DNA from 2 places in the Tessaracoccus sp. ZS01 genome. Region 1 is predicted to be linked to the other one. Evidence: riboswitches for the same ligand, from Rfam matches in the RefSeq annotation. Region 1 holds a riboswitch; the other holds the start of a gene.

What was found. A riboswitch is a leader RNA that binds a small molecule or an ion and turns the genes downstream of it on or off. The one in region 1 is predicted to bind cobalamin.
Region 2: linked by a shared signal. The riboswitch ahead of C3E87_RS10340 (ribonucleoside-diphosphate reductase subunit alpha) and the one ahead of cobI (precorrin-2 C(20)-methyltransferase) in region 1 are both predicted to bind cobalamin.

What each region holds. Positions count from the first base shown of each region.
Region 1 is NZ_PQFE01000005.1:20,081-30,482, forward strand. It holds gene cobJ (precorrin-3B C(17)-methyltransferase) at 1-115, opposite strand, end outside; gene cobM (precorrin-4 C(11)-methyltransferase) at 112-942, opposite strand; gene cobI (precorrin-2 C(20)-methyltransferase) at 939-1,697, opposite strand; cobalamin riboswitch at 1,725-1,856, opposite strand; gene C3E87_RS07165 (cobyric acid synthase) at 1,872-3,302, opposite strand; gene C3E87_RS07170 (cobalamin biosynthesis protein) at 3,299-4,237, opposite strand; gene C3E87_RS07175 (histidine phosphatase family protein) at 4,247-4,789, opposite strand; gene C3E87_RS07180 (class I SAM-dependent methyltransferase) at 4,813-5,811, shown strand; gene C3E87_RS07185 (S1C family serine protease) at 5,904-7,307, shown strand; gene serB (phosphoserine phosphatase SerB) at 7,452-8,315, shown strand; gene xylA (xylose isomerase) at 8,416-9,594, opposite strand; gene C3E87_RS07200 (acetyl-CoA hydrolase/transferase family protein) at 9,850-10,402, shown strand, end outside.
Region 2 is NZ_PQFE01000010.1:83,715-94,116, reverse strand. It holds gene C3E87_RS10345 (Rne/Rng family ribonuclease) at 1-2,322, shown strand, start outside; cobalamin riboswitch at 2,411-2,602, shown strand; gene C3E87_RS10340 (ribonucleoside-diphosphate reductase subunit alpha) at 2,697-5,210, shown strand; gene C3E87_RS10335 (ribonucleotide-diphosphate reductase subunit beta) at 5,239-6,231, shown strand; gene rpmB (50S ribosomal protein L28) at 6,327-6,512, shown strand; gene C3E87_RS10325 (MFS transporter) at 6,562-7,761, opposite strand; gene C3E87_RS10320 (ATP-dependent DNA helicase RecG) at 7,800-10,016, shown strand; gene rsmD (16S rRNA (guanine(966)-N(2))-methyltransferase RsmD) at 10,013-10,402, shown strand, end outside.

The DNA of each region.
Region 1 (10,402 bases):
CCTCCACCCCCAAGGCCTCCAGGTGCCGCCGGCCGCCCACCACCAGCGCCGCCCGCTCGGCCAGCGCAACCGTCTCCGGGGCGAGCTGCCCCAGGTAACCGTGGACGTGGATCATGACAGTTCCTCCGTGACGCCCCGCGTGCCGTGGGCGCGCAGGTCTGCCTGCGCCTGAGGTTCGGCCGCGCGGTACTCGTGCCGGAACCCGGGATGGTAGAGATGCGACCGGGTACTGAGCGGTCCTTCAGCCAGCGCCGGGCCCACCAGGACGACGGTGTGCTTCCACAGCTTGTGCTCGCGCATCGTCGCCGAGAGTTCGTCGAGGGTGCAGCGCAGCAGCATCTCGTCGGGCCAGGTCACGCGGTACCCGACGATGCACGGGGTCCCCGGCGGGTAGCCGCCCGCCAGGAGCTCGTCCTGCAGCACCTTGTTGCGCGCCGCGGACAGGTACAGCGCCATGGTGGCGCCGTGCGCGGCGAACGAGCGCACGGTCTCCTTCTGGGGCATCGGCGTGCGGCCGCCCTCCAGCCTGGTGAGGATCAGCGACTGCGACACCTCCGGCACCGTGATCTCCACCTCCATGCGCGCGGCCGCGGCCGAGAAGGCGGAGATGCCGGGCACGGATTCGAAGTCGAGCCCCAGCTCGCGGATCAGGTCGCGCTGCTCCGCGGTGGCGCCGTAGAGGGAGGGGTCGCCGGTGTGCACCCTGGCGACGGTGAGCCCCTCGTCGCGGGCCCGCTCGTAGAGGGGCGCGATGTCCTCCAGCGAGGCGGAAGCGGAATCGATGACCTCGGCCCCCGGTTTCACGCCCGCGACGATGTCGGGATGCACCAGCGAGGACGCCCAGATGACGATGTCGGCCTCCCCTATCACGCGCGCCCCGCGCAGCGTGATGAGATCAGCGGCGCCCGGACCGGCGCCGACGAACACCACCTTGCCGCTCACAGCGCACCGCCCGTCCCCGTGCGGCGCGGGGCGCTCAGCACGGTGGAGAAGTAGGGCGCCCGTTCGTCGTCGGTCAGGTCGTCCAGCGCCACGAGCCGCTGCCCCTCGAGGGACACGTTGACGCCCAGCACGGCGTCGCGCCCCTCATCCCGGAGCACGCGCACCAGTTCGGGCAGCTTCCGGCCACCCTTGTAGGCGACCACGGTGTCTGCGGCTCCCAACAACTCCCGCACCCGGTCGAGGCCGACGGTGACCGGCACCAGCGCCAGGATCTCCTGCCCCTCCACGAGCGGCGTCTTCGACTCCGCGGCCAGGGCCTGCATCGCTGTGATCCCGGGAATCACCTCCACCTCGACGCCCTGCCGCGACTCCACGACGTGCGCCGCCAGGTACGAGAACGTCGAGTACACCGACGGATCGCCGACGGTGGCGAAGGCCACGCGCTGGGCCCCGCCGTCGAATTCCTCCAGCGCGGCCGACGCGGAGGTCAGCCACGCCTCCTTCCGCCGGTCCGAGACGCCGCTTCGGTCCGCCATGGAGAACGGGATGCGCCGGATCCGCGCGTCGGGCGCGACCTCCGCGACGATCAGCTCAGCCCGGCCCGGACCGTCGCCGGAGGCCTCCGTCGCGGGGACGAGGACGACGTCGGCCGCCCTCAGCGCCAGCGCAGCTTTGATGGTGGTGAGAGTGGGATCTCCTGGGCCGACACCGACGCCGATCAGACGTCGTGGGGCAGGGGTGGGGACGGTGGACACCGTGGCCTCCTGTGGGTTCGCTCGCCCGGACAAAGTGGCCGCGCAGACAGAGTTCCTGACTCACCCGTTAGGGCTCACAGTGGCGGGACCGCCCCGGATTCACACCGGGTTCCTCTGACGCTCTGCGCGTTGGCAGTCATCCTCGCAGACCCCCTTCCGGCGCCGACGGCGGGGTCAGCCGAACGACAGGATGCGCTCCACGTCCGCGTGTTCCTCCAGCGCGTCGGCCACCGCTTCGAGCATCATTTCGCGCCGCTGCGCGAACCCGGGCGCGGCCGACGGCGTCCAGTCACGCCCCGCGGCCTGGGCCACGACGGCGAGCCAGGCCCGGCGAAAGTCGTCTGACTCCAGCGCGCCGTGCCACATGGTGCCCCACGTCTGCCCGACGCGGACGCCGCCGAGGAACTCCTCGCCCCCGGGCGAGGGGCGCATGCGGCCGTGGTGGATCTCGTAGCCCTCCACTGGAATCCCGCGCCACTGACCCTTCGGCCGGCCCAGCACCTTCTCCGCCTCGAACCGCACGTCCACCGGCAGTAGCCCCAGGCCCGGCACGGGGGTGTCGTCGCCGCTCTCGACCGGGTCGACGATGGTGCGGGCCAGCATCTGGAACCCACCGCAGATCCCCAGCACCGGCCGCCCGCCCGCCGCCCTCGCGGTCACCGCCTCGGCCAGGCCGGTCTCGCGCAGCCACGCCAGGTCGTGCAGCGTGGCCCGCGACCCCGGCAGCACAGCCAGGTCCGCCGCGGCCACCTCTGCGGGATTCGTCGTCACGCTCACGTGCACCCCCGGCTCCGCAGCCAGGGCGTCCACGTCCGTCGCGTTGGAGATGCGCGGCATCCGGATCACGGCGACGCTGAGCCCGCCGTCGGCCTTCTCCTCGCCGCGCCACCGGGCGACCTCCAAGGCGTCCTCGCCGTCCACCCACATGCCCGGCAGCCACGGCACCACGCCGAAGTTGCGAAGGCCGCACCGGCGGGTGAGTTCTTCCAGCCCGGGGTCCAGGACGGCCTGGTCGCCGCGGAACTTGTTGATGAGGTAGCCGGCCAGCAGCGCCCGGTCCTCGGAGTCGAGCAGGGCCCAGGTGCCGTAGATGGAGGCGAGCACGCCGCCGCGGTCGATGTCGCCGACGAGCAACACGGGCAGGTTGAAGGCCCTGGCCAGGCCCATGTTGGTGTAGTCGCCCTCACGGAGGTTGATCTCGGCCGGGGAACCGGCGCCCTCGCAGATCACCAGGTCGTGCCGGGCCGCGAGCTCGCGGTACGCGTCGTGCGCGGCTTGCGCCAAGAGCCGCCGTCCGGTGGCGTATTCGCCGGCCCGCAGTTCGCCCGCTGGTTGGCCGCGGAGGATGACGTGCGCGCGCCGGTCGCTGCCCGGCTTCAGCAGCACTGGATTCATCGCGGTCGACGGCGTGACCCCGGCCGCGATGGCCTGCAGGTACTGCGCGCGGCCGATCTCGCCGTCGGCCACCACCATGGAGTTGTTGCTCATGTTCTGGGCCTTGAACGGCACCACGTCGAGGCCGCGTCGCCGCGCCGCGCGGCACAGCCCGGCGGTGATCAGCGACTTCCCCGCATCCGACGACGTGCCCGCCACCAGGAAACTCATCGCCGTCCCCTCCTCAGCAGGGCGAACCCCGCCGCCAGAGCCGTCGCCGCGCCGGTCACGAGCGTGACCAGCTGCGCCGCCTTGCGCACCTCACACGCGCCGGGTCGGGGCCCGTCGCCGAGCAGCCCCCGCTCCTCCACGCGGCTGGCGTACACGTTGCGCCCGCCCAACTGCACGCCGAGGGCGCCGGCCCAGGCGGCCTCGCACCAGCCGCCGTTGGGCGAGGGATGGTTGCCCGCGTCGCGCAGCGTGATGGCCCAGGCGCGCCGGGCCGAGCCGCCGACCGCGGGAGCGAGCGCCGCACCCAGCACCCCGGTGAGGCGTGCCGGCAGGAGGTCCAAGGCGTCGTCCAGCTTCGCCGACGCCGTGCCGAAACGGCCGTAGCGCTCGTCGCGGCGCCCCACCATGGCGTCGAGCGTGTTGACCGCCCGGTGCGCCAGTAGGCCGGGGATGCCCAACAGGGCTCCCCAGAACAGCGAGGCCACGGCCGAATCCGCCGTGTTCTCCGCCATGGATTCGACGGTGGCGCGGGCCAGTTCCGGCGCGTCGAGCTGGGCGGCGTCGCGGCCGCAGAGGTTGGGCAGCTGCGCACGGGCGCGGGCGAGGTCGCCGATCTCCAGGCTGTCGGCCATCGTGTCGCCCTCCCGGGCGAGGCTGCGGGCGCCGAGCACGGCCCAGGTGGCGAGCGCCGTGGCGGCGGTGTGGAGCACGGGGTGCCGGCGGGTGAGCCGCTCGGCCGCGACCCCCAGCGCCACGACGGGCGCCACCGTCGCCGTCGTGTAGACCGCCCCGGCGGCGACGGCGTCGTCGTAGAGGGGGCCTTCGGCGCGGGCGGCGAAGGAGCCGAACCAGGCCACCGGGTGGTGGCGTCGGGGGTCGCCGACGATCTGGTCGGCGAGCACGCCGAGAGCGAGGCCGAGAGCTCTGGAGATCACGGGGGAAGGCTATCGGGCCAGGTTGTGGGTGCGGACCTCGCCGTTGCCGAACTCGTGCCATTCGACGCTGCGGTGGTCCCGGCCGTCGAGCACTGCGAGCAGGATCCGCAGCGTGTCGCCGTGTGAGACGAGCACCACCTCGCCGTCGACGTCCGGCAGCCCCGCCATGAAGATCGTGAGGCGCTCATGCACGTCGCGCACCGATTCGCCGCCGCCCCAGCGCACCTCCGAGATGTGGACGCCGTCGGGCACCGGCTCCTCGATGAGGTCGTCGTAGCTGAGCCCCTCGAGCCGGCCGAGGCCCTGCTCGCGGAGCGCCGGTGTCGCCTGGACGGGCACGCCCAGCGCGCGGGACACGGCGTCGGCGGTCTGCAGCGCGCGCACCTGGTCCGAGGACCAGATGGCGGAGACCGGCCTGCCGGCGAGCAGTTCGGCGACTGTCGCGGCCTCGGCATGACCCTGCTCGGTCAGCGGCACGTCGGGGGTCTGGCCCTGGAGCCGGCGCTCCAGGTTCCAGGCGGACTGCCCGTGCCGCACCAGATGAAGAATCACGCCGGTGAGTCTAGGGTGAACACATGAGAGACGCCGTGGACGACCTGATCTGGGACGAGGCCCCCAAGGAGGCGGGAGCGATAGCCATCATGGACGCGCCCGCGCTCGTGGAGGACGCGCTCACCATCGCCGACGACGTTCGGGTCTTCTGCGACGACTGGCGCGACGCCGCGTCGGTGGCCCCGGAGTACCTGGTGGCCAACCCCGACGACCTCGGCGGCGTCGACCTGGCGCTGGCCCGCCTCCCCAAGAGCCTCTCGGCGCTGGACCACCACGCCGCTGTGGTGCAGGGCGCCCCGGACGTGACGTACCTGGGCGGTGCGCGCATCCGGCACATGAACCACACGATGAACGAGGTGCTCGCCAAGCACTTCGTGGCCGTGGCGGCCTCGCTGGGCCGCTCGAAGTCGCGGGTGCTGCGCGCCTGGGGGCCGCAGGGCCTGGAATCCGACTGGCCGAAGGTGCGCCAGCATGAAGACCTGGGCTACGCAGTCGCCGCCTACGGGGCGACGTTCGGCGGCACGAAGGTGGACCCCGGCACCCGCCTGCTGCTCATGGCGCTGGCGGGCGGCGGCGACCACGCCCCGCTCGAGGCCGACACCGTCCTGGACTGGGGCTGCGGCAACGGGTCCGTGGCGATGTGGCTGGCCAAGGAGGGCGTCGACACGGTGCTGGCCCGCGACGTGAGCTGGTCCGCCGTGGCCGGCACCTCCGTCGCCGCGGAGATCAACGGCTTCCAGGTGGACGCCACCTGGGGCGACGGGCTCGACGGTTACGCCGACCAGAGCGTCGACGCGCTGGTCACCAATCCGCCGTTCCACCAGGGCACGGCGAAGGACTCCAGCGACACGCTCGACATGTTCGTTGACGCCCGACGGGTGCTGAAGCCCGGCGGCCAGCTGTGGTGCGTGTACAACTCGCACCTGCCGTACCGCCGGGCCCTCAACGAGACGCTCGGGCGCACCCGGGTCGTCGCGCAGGACAGGCACTACACCGTCACGGTCACGTCGTCGGGTCGGTGACCCGAAGAGGTCCGAAGCTGACACAAAGAAACCTCACAGGAATCACATAGACTGGACGGGTTATCTAGGCGCGTACCCACCAAGGAGCCCAGATGAGCAATGAGCAGAACCAGCAGCCGGATCCGATGAACCGCCCGCCTCAGCAGTGGCAGCCCCCGGCGCACCCGCAGCCTTCTCAGCAGCAGCCCGTCCAGCCGCAGCAGCAGTACCCGCCGCGGCCCACGTACCAGCAGTCGGGTCCCTCCTTCCAGCAGTCGGCCTACCCGCCCAGGCCCGCGTCGTACCCCAGCTACCAGCAGTCGGGGGCCACCAGCACCTCGACGCGGCCCCCGCAGAAGCGCGGCGGCGCCCAGGTGGCGGGCGTGCTCGCCATCGCGATGCTCGCGGCAGGCGTCGGCGGAGGCACGGGATTCGTCGCCTCGCGCTACGCCGCTGAGGACGCCGCGGCCCCCGGCATCACGTCGACGTCGCCGAGCGCCGGCCCCTCGACGGAGACCACCGAGGACGCGTCGGGCGGCCAGCAGACCACGGTGGTGCAGGGCGACCCCACGAACCCCGACTGGAGCGCCGTGGCGGAGGTGGCGTCGAAATCGGTCGTGGCCATCCAGGTGGCCGGTGGCGACGGCGGCAGCCAGGGCTCCGGCGTCGTGATCGACGGCGAGGGCCACATCGCCACCAACAACCACGTGGTCGCCAGCGCAGGCTCCGGCGCGCAGATCACGGTGCTGCTGGGCAACACCGCCTACCAGGCCGAGGCCGTGGGCTTCGACCCGTCGACGGACCTGGCCGTGATCAAGATGATCGACCCGCCGGCGGATCTCGCCGTGATGGGTTACGGCGACTCCCGGGAACTCGTCGTGGGCGACCCCGTGATGGCCATCGGCAACCCGCTGGGGCTGGCGGACACCGTGACCACCGGCATCGTCTCCGCGCTGAACCGCCCGGTGACCACGCGCGCCGTGTCGAACGAGACCGTGGCGCAGCAGACCTCCGACAGCGTGGTGGTGACCGCCGCCATCCAGACCAACGCCGCCATCAACCCGGGCAACTCGGGCGGCGCGCTGGTCAACAGCGCCGGCGAACTGGTGGGCATCACGTCGTCGATCGCGTCGCTGCCATCCGCCGGGCAGAACCAGGCCGGCAACATCGGCATCGGGTTCGCCATCGCGTCTGACCAGGTGCAGTACGTGGCCGAGCAGCTGATCGCCACCGGCCGGGCCGAACACCCGCAGCTGGGCGTGAGCGCGAGCGACGTGCAGAGTTACGGCCCGCTGGGCGCCGAGATCGTCCAGGTCGTGCCCGGCTCGCCCGCCGAGCAGGCCGGCATCGCGGTGGGCGACCAGATCACCCAGGTGGATGGCCAGCCCGTGAGCTCCACCGAGTCGCTCGTCGCCCTGGTGCGGGCCGGACGCGTGGGCGAGGAGATGGAGATCACCCTGCTGCGTGGCGGCAAGGAGACAAAGGTGGCGGTGACCCCCATCGCCGCACCCAACTGACGCCCCGGCCCGCTCGGGCATCCCAGCCGAGGCCGAGTGAAGTTGTGCAGCTACTCCGCTGCACAACTTCACTCTGCTTGGGGGGCCGGCTGGCCGCTGGGCGCCGGGCGCCGGCGGGGCAAACCCCCTCTAAAGTTGGGGTCCATGGACATCCGCGTGACGCTGGCGGCCGTGGGCCCCATCCCTGAGTCGCTCCTCGCCTGCATTCCCGACCCCATCTCCAGGACCGTGGACCGCACGGCCTACGGGCAGCGGGTCAACGTCTACGCCCGCCACGACGAGCCCGAGCAGTTGCGTCAGGCCCTCCGCGCCGTCGCGGGCAAGGTCGCCGTCGGGGTACTCACCAGGCCGCTTGCCGCGCAACCGGCACAACTGCTGCTGATGGACGTGGATTCCACGCTCACGACGACGGAGGCCGTGGACCTGCTGGCCCACCATGCGGGGGCGGGCGAGAAGGTGGCGGAGATCACCGAGCGGGCCATGCGCGGCGAACTCGACTTCACCGCGTCCCTCCGCGAGCGCGTCGCCACCCTGGGGGGATTGCCCGTCTCGGTGTTCGAAGACGTGGCGCCGGCCATGACGTTGTCGCCGGGCGCCGAGGACCTCATCCAGGCCGCGCGCGCCGTCGGGGCGAAGGTGGGCGTCACGTCCGGCGGGTTCACGCAGCTCGTCGGCCCCCTCGCTGAGCGCCTCCGGTTGGACTTCTTCCACGCCAACGAACTCGAAACCGAGACCGTCGACGGCGTGGAGCGGCTCACCGGCCGCGTGATCGGCACCGTCGTCAACCGCGAACAGAAGGCCCGCGACCTCCTGCGCTTCGCCCACGCCCACTCCATCGACCCCGAGATGACGGTGGCCGTGGGCGACGGCGCCAACGACATCGACATGTTCGACGCGGCAGGCCTCTCCGTCGCGTACTGCGCCAAGCCCATCACGGCCGCGGCCGCGGATGTCGCCATCCCGTTCGCCAGGCTCGACGCGGTGGCCGCCTTCGCGTTCAACCGCTGAGCGGCACCGTCGCGGCGACGGCCCAAGGGGCCCCTCTGGACACAGAACAGCGCCTGAGCCTCCACGGCTCAGGCGCTGCCATTGACGGTTCCCGTCAGGTTCAGCTCACGAGGTGGCGCAGCGCCGCCTGGTAGAGCTCCACGAAGCGGTACTCGCGGGCGCCCTTCTCGTCGGCGTCGAACTTCTCCTCAGCCGCCAGGAAGTCGGCGATCGACTCCCCCTCGGCCAACGTGGGCTGCCCCAGCTCGTCGATGCTGGCTTCCTTCATGAGGGCCTGCACGGCCGGATCGGCGCGGAAGGCCTTCGCCTTCTCGGCCAGCATGAGGTACATCTCCATGTTCGCCTTGGCGGAATCCCAGATGCCCTGGACCCCCTCGGTACGCGACGGCTTGTAGTCGAAGTGGACGGGCCCTTCGTAGCGGGGCGCGTCCGGGGAGAACGGGAAGCCATTGACCAGGAGGTCGACGGTGAAGAAGGCGCTGATGAGGTCTCCGTGGCCGAACACGAGGTCCTGGTCGTACTTCAGGCCGCGCTGGCCGTTGAGGTCGATGTGGAACAGCTTGTTCGAGTGCAGCGCCTGGGCCAGCCCGTGGGTGTAGTTGAGGTTGGCCATCTGCTCGTGGCCGACCTCCGGGTTGAGGCCCACGATGTCGCCGTTGTCGAGCGTCGCGATGAGCGCCAGCGCGTGCCCGATGGTGGGCAGGAAGATGTCGCCGCGGGGCTCGTTCGGCTTGGGCTCGAGCGCGATGCGCAGGTCGTAGCCCTGCTGCTTGATGTAGCCGGCGACGGTGTCGAGGCCCTCGGCGTAGCGGGCGTGGGCCGCGTAGAGGTCCTTGGAGGACTCGTACTCGGTGCCCTCGCGGCCGCCCCACATGACGAACGTGCTGGCGCCGAGCTCTGCGGCCAGGTCCACGTTCTTCAGCACCTTGCGCAGGCCGAAGCGACGCACGGACCGGTCGTTGGCCGTCAGCCCGCCGTCCTTGAAGACGGGGTGCGAGAAGGTGTTGGTGGTCACCATCTCGATGACCAGCCCGGCCTTGTCTGCGGCGTCCTTGAGGCGGCCGACGCGGGAGGCGCGCTCCTCGTCGGTGGAGCCGAACGGGAAGACGTCGTCGTCGTGGAACGTGATGCCCCACGCGCCGAGCTCGGCGAGCTTCTCGGCGTATTCCCACGGGTCGAACGCGGGGCGGGTGTTGCCGCCGAAGGGGTCGGTGCCGGTCCAACCGACGGTCCAGAGGCCGAAGGAGAACTTGTCTTCAGGGGTTGGTGTGCGGTTCATGCTCTTCACTCTCTTGGGCCGGGGTCTCCGGGGCGACTTTTCATCATCGAGGCGCCGCCTCTTTTGTTTTGTGCTGAGACTAAAGAGAGTCGGACCGCAGAGTCAAGCTGATGCGATAACAATTCGGACACGTAGTAGTACCCCATGCACAGACCGGTCCGCCGCCGCTCCGCCGTCCAATTTCGCCCCGACGGCCCCGGGGAAACGTCAGCCGGTATGGTGGGCCACGCCACCGAAATTCTTCAAGGAGGACAGATGTCAGGTCGCATCCGATACGAGGCGTTCAAGAACAAGGTGATGTCGGCCCACGACGCCGCCGCCCTCGTCGAAAACGGATGGAACATAGGCTTCTCAGGGTTCACCGGTTCCGGTTACCCGAAGGCGTTCCCCGAGGCGCTCGCCGCCATCATCGACGCCGCGCACAACCGCGGCGAAGAGTTCAAGATCGGCGTCTGGACCGGTGCGTCCACGGCCCCTGAACTCGACGGCGCCCTCGCCCGCACAGGCGGCATCTCCTACCGCGCCCCGTACCAGTCGGATCCCGACATGCGTAACACCATCAACTCCGGCGTGTCCTACTACCAGGACATCCACCTGTCCCACATGGGCCCCCAGGTCTCCCAGGGCTTCCTGGGCAAGCTCAACGCGGCAGTCATCGAGGTGACCGCCATCACGGAGAGCGGCGACCTCATCCCGTCGTCCTCCGTGGGCATGAACCGCACCTACCTCGAGCACGCCGACAAGGTCATCATCGAGGTCAACGAGTGGCAGTCCGAGGGTCTCTTCGGCATGCACGACATCTACTACC
Region 2 (10,402 bases), on a different contig from region 1:
GCCACCGTCGCACCCGAGGCTGACGCCGAGCCCGAGCCCGAGCCGCAGCGCGAGCCCGCCGCCCTGGGCCGCGGCCGCCAGTCACGCGCCCTCGGCCGCCGCGCTGAGGCGCGCGCCATCGAGAGCACCCCGACCCCCGAGGTCGCCGAAGAAGCTGAGGCGCCCCAGGAGGAAGCTGCTGCTCCCCGCGAGGAGACCCCCCGCGAAGAGGCTGCGCCCAGGGGGCGCCGTCGTCGGGTGAGCCGCCCGGCCGCAGCGCCTGAGCGTCGCGGCACCGCCGCAGATCCCGACGAAGACCCCATCGCCGCCGCGCTCCGTGCGGCCGAGGAGATCGCAGAGGCCCGCAAGGCTGTGCTGAGCGACCCCTTCATGACCGCCGCCGCCCGCGACGCGCAGCTGGCCGCCCTGGCCGGCGCGATCGCGGCGGATTCGGCACTGGCCGAAACCGCGGACGACGAGGCTGAGGACGAGGACGAGGACGAGGACGACGAGGAAACCGTCGACACCGAAGCCGATACCGACACCGACGAGTCCGAGACCCAGGACGACGAAACCTCCGACGACGATTCCGACGAGGAATCCGATGAGGACTCGGCAGACGACGACCGTCCCACGCGTCGCCGCCGTCGCCGTGGTGGCCGTCGCCGCCGTCGTGGTGGTCGGGCGGATTCGGAGGGCGACGACGACTCGTCCGACGAATCCGACGACGATGACACCGACGCCGCTGATTCGGACGAGCACGCCGACAGCCCCGAGTCGGCCGACGATGCGGATGGCGAAGGCGTCACAGTGCGCCGTCGTCGTCGTCGTCGCCGTCGCAACGGAGAGTCCTCGGGTGAAACCGGTCACGAGGACGAGGTCACGGGCATCGAAGGCTCGACCCGCATGGAGGCCAAGCGGCAGCGCCGCAAGGAGTCCCGCGCCGCAGGCCGTCGCCGCGCACCCATCCTCAGCGAGGCCGAGTTCCTGGCCCGCCGCGAACAGGTGGACCGCAAGCTCGTGATCCGCCAGTCGGAGGACTACACGCAGCTGGCCGTCGTCGAGGACGGCATCCTCGTGGAGCACTACGTGGACAAGGCCTCGGCCGCGTCGCTCATCGGCAACGTCTACGTCGGCAAGGTCCAGAACGTCCTGCCCAGCATGGAGGCCGCGTTCATCGACATCGGCCGTGGCCGCAACGCCGTGCTCTACGCCGGCGAGGTGGACTGGGACGCCTTCCAGGTCAGCGGCGAGAACCGCAAGGTCGAGAACGTCCTGAAGTCCGGCCAGTCCGTTCTGGTGCAGGTCACCAAGGACCCGGTCGGAGCGAAGGGTGCGCGCCTCACCGGCCACATCTCCCTGCCGGGCCGCTACATCGTGTACTCACCGGGTGGCCACCTCTCCGGCATCTCGCGCAAGCTGCCGGACACCGAGCGCAACCGCCTGCGCGGCATCCTCAGCTCGCTGATCTCCGACAACGAGTCGGTCATCGTGCGCACCGCCGCCGAGGGCATTCCGGAGGACGAGCTCGTCCGCGACGTGAACCGCCTGAAGGCGCAGTGGGAGGTCATCGAGAAGGCGTCCAAGAAGGGCAGTGCCCCGCAGGCGCTGTACTCGGAGCCGGACCTGACCCTGCGGATCGTGCGTGACCTCTTCACCGAAGACTTCGGCCAGCTCATCGTCCAGGGCGACGGTGGCCCGGAGGACTCCTACGACGCCATCGCGGCCTACGTGTCACACGTGGCCCCGCACCTGGCTGAGCGCCTCGAGCGCTTCGAGGTGGGGGATGACGGCAAGGACATCTTCGCGAAGTTCAAGATCGACGAGCAGATCGCCAAGGCGCTCGATCGCAAGGTGTTCCTCCCATCCGGTGGTTCGCTCGTCATCGACCGCACCGAGGCCATGACTGTCATCGACGTGAACACCGGCCGCTTCACCGGCGCCGGGGGCAACCTCGAGGCCACGGTCACCAGCAACAACCTGGAGGCTGCGGAAGAGATCGTGCGCCAACTCCGGCTGCGTGACCTGGGCGGCATGATCGTCATCGACTTCATCGACATGGTGTTGCCCAGCAACCGCGACCTCCTGCTGCGCAGGCTCGTCGAGTGCCTGAGCCGTGACCGGACGCGGCACCAGGTCTCGGAGGTCACCAGCCTGGGTCTGGTGCAGCTCACGCGCAAGCGCATCGGCACCGGCCTGCAGGAAGCCTTCACCGAGCCGTGCGAGCATTGCGACGGCGCCGGGTACCACCGCTTCGAAGAGCCGGTGGATTCGCAGGCGCCGTCCGACGGTGGCGAGCGCAAGGGTGGCAGCGGGCGCCGACGCGGTGGCCGCGGCCGCTGATCAGGCCATGAGGGGGCGGGTGACGATGTGTCACCCGCCCCTTTCGCATTCCCAATATATGGTGTTTACATCCGTGTGATTCACCAGATATGGTTGCGGCAACGCAAGGTTCCGCCAACCGCAGGGTTGTCGGCTAAGAGGGAATCCGGTGCAAATCCGGAACTGTCCCGCAGCGGTAAGTGAGAACGACCGCCGTCATCAGCACTGGGTGATCCCCGGGAAGCGACGGCCAGTAGGTGGCTCAGGAGTCCGAAGACCTGCCTGCGTGGCCCCGCATCCGCGGGGTCCGGTTCGAGAGCCGCGTGGAAACGGCCCGTACGCAGGATCGTGTTTCGCGCATTCTCGAACTCCCCATCGAGTGCGAGGAAACACCCATGTCCATCCGTGTGCGCAAACGTGACGGCTCCCTGGTCCCCTACGACGGCGCCGAAGTCGCCGCCTCCATCTCCGACGCCGCCCGGGGCCTCGACGACGACCTCACGCGGGCCGTCCAGCTCCGCTCCGAGGTGGAGATCACCCTCTTCGACCAGATCACCACCGAAGAACTCGACGAGGCCGTCATCCAGGTGGCGCTGGCCAACGTCAAGGACGACCCGGCCTTCGACACCATCGCCGCCAGATTGCTGGTCAAGCACATCTACAAGCTGGTCTTCGGTGACACCCACGACCTGTTCGGCCACGGCGGCCCGGAGACCATCCGCCAACTCCACGTGGCCCACTTCGCCCCGACGATCGCCAAGGCTGTCGGGAGCGGGCTGCTCGATGCCCGGCTCGCCGAGCTGTTCGATCTGGAGGCGCTGGCTCTCGCCCTGCGCCCCGAGCGCGACGACCTCCTGCGCCACATCGGGGTGACCACCATGCGCAACCGCTACCTGCTGGCCGGTGAGCACCGTCGCCCGCTCGAGGTGCCGCAGTTCTTCTGGATGCGCGTGGCGATGGGGCTCAGCCTGAACGAGGCCGACCCCACTGCGGTGGCGCTGGAGCTGTACGAGGCGATGAGCAGGCTGCGCTACCTCGCGGCCGGCTCCACCCTGGCCAATGCCGGCACCAGCTACGCACAGCTGTCCAACTGTTTCGTGATGCAGATGGAGGACGAGATCGAGCACATCGGCAAGTCCGTGCGCGACGTGATGTGGCTGACGAAGGGCACCGGCGGCATCGGGTTGTCGGTGTCGAAGCTGCGCTGCGAGGGGTCCCCGATCCGGTCCAACCAGACGACCTCCACCGGCCCCATCCCGTTCATGCACACCATCGACTCGACGCTGCGGGCGGTGTCGCGCGGCGGGAAGAAGTTCGGTGCGCTGTGCTTCTACATGGAGAACTGGCACCTCGACTTTCCCCAGTTCCTCGACCTGAAGCAGAACTCGGGGGACCCGTACCGCCGCGTCCGCACCGCCAACACCGCCGTGTGGATCAGTGACGAGTTCATGAAGCGGGTGGCCGACGACGCCGACTGGTACCTGTTCGACCCGCTGGACACGCCGGACCTCGTCGAGCTCTACGGTGCCGCGTTCTCCGCCCGCTACGGCCAGTACGTCGCGATGGCTGAGGCGGGCGAGCTGCGCCGTTTCCGGAAGATCGGGGCGCGGGAGCAGTACCGCCAGATCCTGGTGACCCTGCAGACGACCTCGCACCCGTGGCTCACGTGGAAGGACACCATCAACACCCGCGCGCTGAACAACAACACCGGCACCATCCACCTGTCCAACCTCTGCACCGAAATCTGCCTGCCGCAGGACGTCGACAACATCGCGGTGTGCAACCTGGCGTCGGTGAACCTCGCCCGGCACCTCGTCGGGCTCGGGTTCGACTGGGACAGGCTGGCTGCCACCGTGCGCACGGCGGTGCGACAACTGGACAACCTGGTCGATATCACCATCTCGTCGGTGGGCGAGGCAGAGCGCGCCAACCGCGACAACCGTGCCGTCGGTCTGGGCGTGATGGGCTTCACCGATGTGCTCGAGAAGCTGGGCCACGCCTACGACTCGGAGGCCGCCTATGAGCTCATCGACGAGGTGATGGAGTTCATCAGCTGGCATGCGATCGACGCCTCCTGTGACCTGTCCCGCGAGCGCGGCCCCTACCGCAATTTCGTGGGCTCCCGCTGGTCCCAGGGGTGGGTACCCATCGACTCGCTCGACGCCCTCGAGGAGGACCGGGGCGTGCGCGTCACCGTGGACCGGACGCAACGCATGGACTGGCACGCGCTGCGGGCCAAGGTCCGCGGGGGCATCCGCAACGCCACGTTGCTGGCGATCGCGCCCACCGCCTCCATCGGGCTGGTCGCCGGTACCACTCCCGGCATCGATCCCCAGTTCTCGCAGTTGTTCAGCCGGGCCACGTCGTCCGGCAAGTTCCTGGAGGTCAACCGCAACCTCGTGGACGACCTCAAGGCCCTGGGCCTGTGGGAGGAGGTGCGCGACGACCTCCTACGCAGTCAGGGCGACCTCAGCGTGCTGCCCACGGTGCCGGCCCACCTGAAGGCCACCTACCGGACGAGCTTCCAGGTGGACCCCGCAGCCTACGTGCAGGTGGCGGCCCGCGCGCAGAAGTGGATCGACCAGGCCATCAGCCGCAACATCTACCTCGCGGACCGCGACGTGGCGACCATGGAGGACCTCTACCAACTCGCCTGGCGGATGGGTGTGAAGACCACCTACTACCTGCACATGATGCCGCGCCACACCGCGGAGCAGAGCACGGTCAGGATCAACAAGGCGGCTGAACTGACCGGCGCTGGGGGAGCGCCGCGACGGGGCTTCGGTGCCGCCCGCCCGGTGGCTGCGGCGGTGGCGGTGGCCCGGCCCGCCGTCGAGATCGACATCGTCGACGGGGCCGCCTGCCCCGTCGACCCCCAGGAGCGCCTCCAGTGCGATTCCTGCCAGTGACGACCCCACTCCCACGAAGGACACACCCATGAGCATCCTCGGCGCCGGCATCCAGGACGGGCTCCTGTTGAAACCCGTCACCTATCCCTGGGCCTACGACCTGTACAACCAGGCCGTGGCCAACACCTGGTTCCCCAACGAGATCCAGTTGGGGGAGGACCTGGCCGACTTCCACCGCATGAGCGACGACGAGCGCCATGCCCTGACCCATCTGATGAGCTACTTCAACCCCAACGAACTCCTGGTGAACAAGGCGCTCGCGTTCGGCGTCTACCCCTACGTCAACGCGGCCGAGGCGCATCTCTACCTTGCCAAGCAGATGTGGGAGGAGGCCAACCACTGCATGGCGTTCGAGTACGTCCTGGAGACGTTTCCCGTCGACAGGGAGGCGGCCTACGAGTCGCATGTGAGCGTGCCGTCGATGGCCGCCAAGGAGGAGTTCGAGGTGCGCTACATCCGGCGCATGACGCAGGACACCCTCGACATCTCGACGGTGGCCGGCAAGCAGGATTTCGTCCGCAACCTGGTGGCCTACAACGTGATCCTCGAGGGCATCTGGTTCTATTCCGGGTTCATGGTGGCCCTGTCGTTCAGGCAGCGCAACCTGCTGCGCAACTTCGGCTCGCTGATCGACTGGATCGTGCGCGACGAGTCGCTCCACCTCAAGTTCGGCATCAATCTGATCCTGACCGTGCTCGAGGAGAACCCGGAGATCGCGACGGAGGAGTTCGCGGCCGAGATCCGGGAGATGATCCTGTCGGCAGTGGACCTGGAGGTCGCCTACAACCGAGACCTGCTCCCGCGCGGCATCCTGGGGCTGAACGCCGAACTGGTCAACGACTACGTGCGCTACCTCACGGATCGACGGTTGGAGGAGCTCGGCTTCGCGCCCGAGTATCATGTGCCCAACCCCGCAAAGTGGATGGCCACGGCCAACGACACCCTGCAGTTGGTGAACTTCTTCGAAGCCACCAACACGTCCTACGAGGTCAATGCGATGGCCACCGGACGGCAGAGCTGAACCGCTCCCCGGTTTGGCGAATCTGTCCGCAACGGGTTAGCATTGTGCGGTTGCCTTTTTGAAGGTACCCCTAACGAACCAACAAGGAGATTCCAGTGGCTGCCAAGTGTGAAGTTTGCGCCAAGGGACCCGGCTTCGGTCACAACAAGCCCTGGTCGAAGAAGAAGACCAACCGTCGCTGGAACCCGAACATTCAGCGCGTCCGCGCCACCGTCAATGGTGCCGCTATGCGCGTCAACGTCTGCACCTCCTGCCTGAAGGCCGGCAAGGTCGCGCGCTGAGCTGAGACAATCTGACAACCGGCGGTCCGCTGAGCGGGCCGCCGGTTCTCTATTGCCTCCGCCTGCCGGGCAGCCCGATGACGCGTGCCCACGCGGCCATCCACGCGGCGCCGGCCCCGGCTACCGCGGCGACGCTGAACATCGCCACCGGCAGGGACGCCGCTGCGAGCAGCCCCGAGATCAAGAGCGGCCCACCCAGCGCCCCGCCCTGGCTGAACATCGCCCAGATGCTCAGGAACTTCGCGCGCCCCCTCGCCGGTGAGAGGTCCGCGCCGATCGTCATGTTGATGCCCGCGCCCAGTCCGTTGCCGACGCTCATGACGACCACCGCCGCGATGAAGCCGAACGACGTGGGCCACAGCGCCGCAAGCGCGAAGCCGGAACCGTAGACGACCAGGCACACCACCAGGGTGAAGGCCCTGCCCATCGCGTCCTTGACGTAGCCGCCGGGCATCATCAACAGCAGTTCGATGCCGGAGCCCATCGCGACGAGGAACGAGATCTGCGCCTCGTTCCAGCCGAGGTGGACGCCCCACAGGGCGATGAGGATGGGCTGCGCGATGCGGGCCACAGTCAGGGTGGTCATCGCGATGCCGGCCAGGTTCACTGCCGCCCACCGCACGCCGACGGTGGCCTCGTCCTGCTGGTGCGCCGCCTTGTTGCGCTGGACCTGGGCATCGAAGTCGCGGTTGAGCCTCTTGATGTACAGCATGCCCGTGGCCACCACCGCCATGACGGCGCCCAGGACGAAGACCGACCACAGGGGGAGCCACAGCAGCAGGAGGGCTCCGCACAGCGGGCCCACGAGGTTGCCGGCCCTCATGGTGCCGCCCAGTGCCGTCATGGCGAGGCCACGCTGGGCCTCCGGGACCGTCTCCGCCAGCACCGCCTGGCGCGCCAGGTTCCACGCGACCGCGGCGGGCGTCTGCAATACGAGCGCGCCCACGAACAGCGCCAGGGAGAACGACGACGGGTAGGCCAGCGCCACCACGCTGAGGCCGAAGAGGACCGCCGAGGAGATCGTGGCCAGCGTCATGGCCCTCTTGTCGCCCACCTTGTCGATGACGGCCCCCACCGGCACGGTGACGATGAGCGCGACCGCGCCGAACAGTGCCATGGTGGCGCTGGCGAACGACTCCGAAGCGCCGAGCTGGAGCAGGGCCAACACCATGACGGGCAGCATGGCCCCCGCGCCGACCGCGAACAGGAAGGACGGCATGAGGACCGGCCAGAAGATCAGGCGGTACATGATGGCCGATCGTACTGTCCGCGGCGCTCGGTAGGGTTATGCGCATGTGGCGCACCACCCTCTACCGCGAACTGAACCGACGTCTCGGAGACGTGGTCGGTGGGCCCACGGCCAAGGAATTCGCCAAGCTGGGCATCCACACTGTCGACGACCTGCTGCGGCACGTGCCGCGCCGGTACCTGGCCGGCTCAGAGATGTCGGATTTCTCCGGCCTGCGCGTCGGCGAGGACGCGGCTCTGGTGGCCCAGGTGAAGGGGGCCGCCAAGGCCGAATCCAACGGCCAGTTCCGCGTCAACGCGGTCATCACCGACGGGCAGACGGATGTGGACGTCACGTTCTTCGCCCCGAGGGTGAAGAACAACTCGTCCTACGGGCGCGCCAGCAACATGGCGGACTGGTGGGTGAAGGAATTGCTCTCTGGAGACAGACGCGGCATCTTCATCGGCAGGGTCGGCGTCTTCCGTGACCAACTGCAGCTGACGCACCCGGAGTTCGTGATGCTGGACGGTGCCGCCGTGCGCAATCCCAAGACCGAGAAGCAGCAGAACCGCGCCGCCATGAGCCGTGCGGTGCAGCGCTCCACGCTGGTGGGCCTCTACCCGGCGCACGGCAAGCTGCCCACGTGGGTGATCGCGGAAGCCATCCAGATGGCACTGCCCGCCGTCGCCGGCGACACGCTGCCCCCGTGGGTGGTGCAGGAGGCCGGTGTGCTGCCGTTCCAGGAGGCTCTCACCGCCGTCCACGAGCCCACGGACAGGCAGCAGGCGGAGGTGGGCAAGGCGCGGCTCAAGTTCGACGAGGCCTTCGGCATCCAGTTGGCCATGGCCCACCGTCGCGCCCAGTACGCCGGGGAACTGGCCACACCCCGCCCCCGGCGGGTGGGTGGGCTGCTGGACGCGTTCGACGAGCGGCTGCCGTTCACGCTGACGAAGGGTCAGCTCGCCATCGGCGAGCAGGTCTTCGACGAACTGGCGCGCCCTGCCCCCATGAACCGCCTGCTGCAGGGCGAGGTGGGCTCAGGCAAGACGCTGGTGGCGCTGCGCGCCATGCTCGCGGTGGTGGATTCCGGCGGCCAGGCTGTACTGCTCGCCCCCACGGAGGTGCTCGCCAAGCAGCACTTCCAGACCATCACGCGCTTCATGGGAGACCTGGGCCAGGGCCGCTCCCTGGGTGCCCATCCCGACGCGACGGGCGTGGTGCTGCTCACCGGTTCCCGCTCGACGCAGGCCAAGAGGGAGGCCCTCAACGCCATTGTCACGGGCGAGGCGGGCATCGTCGTCGGCACGCACGCCCTGCTGTCGGATCCCGTCGAGTTCTTCGACCTGGGCCTGGTGGTGGTGGATGAACAGCACCGCTTCGGCGTCGAGCAGCGGGCGGCGCTGTCCGCCAAGGCGGAACACAAGCCGCACACCCTGGTGATGACCGCCACCCCCATCCCGCGTTCCATCGCCATGACGGTCTTCGGTGACCTCGAGACCAGCGAACTGCGCGAACGGCCCGCGGGACGCGCGGAGGTGCAGACAGTCTTCGTCGACACCCACCGCAGCCCCACCTGGGTCACGCGCGCCTGGGAGCGGGTGCGCGAGGAGGTCGGCCAGGGGCGCCAGGCCTTCGTCGTGTGCCCGGCGATCACGGCGAAAGAGGGGGAGGGGCTCACCGCCGTGGAGGAACTCGCTCCGCTGCTGGCCTCCGGGCCGCTCGAAGGCCTCCGGATCGGCGTCGTGCACGGCAAGCAACACGTGCAGGACCGCGATGCGGCGATGGCCGCGTTCGCGGCGGGCGACCTCGACGTGCTGGTGGCCACCACCGTCATCGAGGTGGGGGTGGACGTGCCCAACGCCACCGTCATGGTGATCATGGACGCAGACCGCTACGGCCTCTCCCAGCTGCATCAGCTCCGCGGCCGCATCGGCCGGGGCGGCCACGCGGGCCTGTGCCTACTGCTGGCGGCCATCGGCGACAACCTGGACGCCCACACGCGGCTCACCGCGCTGACCACCACCACAGACGGTTTCGAGCTGGCAGAACTGGATCTGCGGCTGCGCCGCGAGGGTGACGTGCTGGGCGCTGCCCAGTCCGGAGCCGGTTCGCTGAAGTTGTTGCGCGCGTTGGATGATGCGGAGGTCATCATGCGCGCCAGGAAACTGGCCGAGAAGGTCCTGGCGGACCCGCGGTCAGGCACAGACCCGTTGCTGGCAGACCTCATGGCCAAGGCCGAAGAGGTGGCCGCAGCCGAGTGGATGGAGAAGACGTGAGCAGGATCATCGCAGGCCGGGCGAAGGGCCGCCGTCTGGAGACGCCGAAGGGCGACAACACGCGGCCCACCACGGACCGCACCCGGGAGGGCCTGTTCTCCTCGCTGGTCAACTGGTTCGACACCGTGGACCACGACGCCTCGGAGCACCTCAGCGGATGCTCGGTCCTCGACCTGTTCGCGGGCTCGGGCGCCATCGGTCTCGAGGCCGCCAGCCGGGGGGCGCACCCCGTCGTGCTGGTGGAATCGGACAGGGCGACGGCGGGGCTGATCTCGGCCAACGCCCGAGCCATCCGGGTGGAGGCAGACGTGCGCACCGCCAAGGCCCAGACGTTCGTCGACGGCACGGACAGGTCATTCGACGTGGTCATCATGGACCCGCCCTAC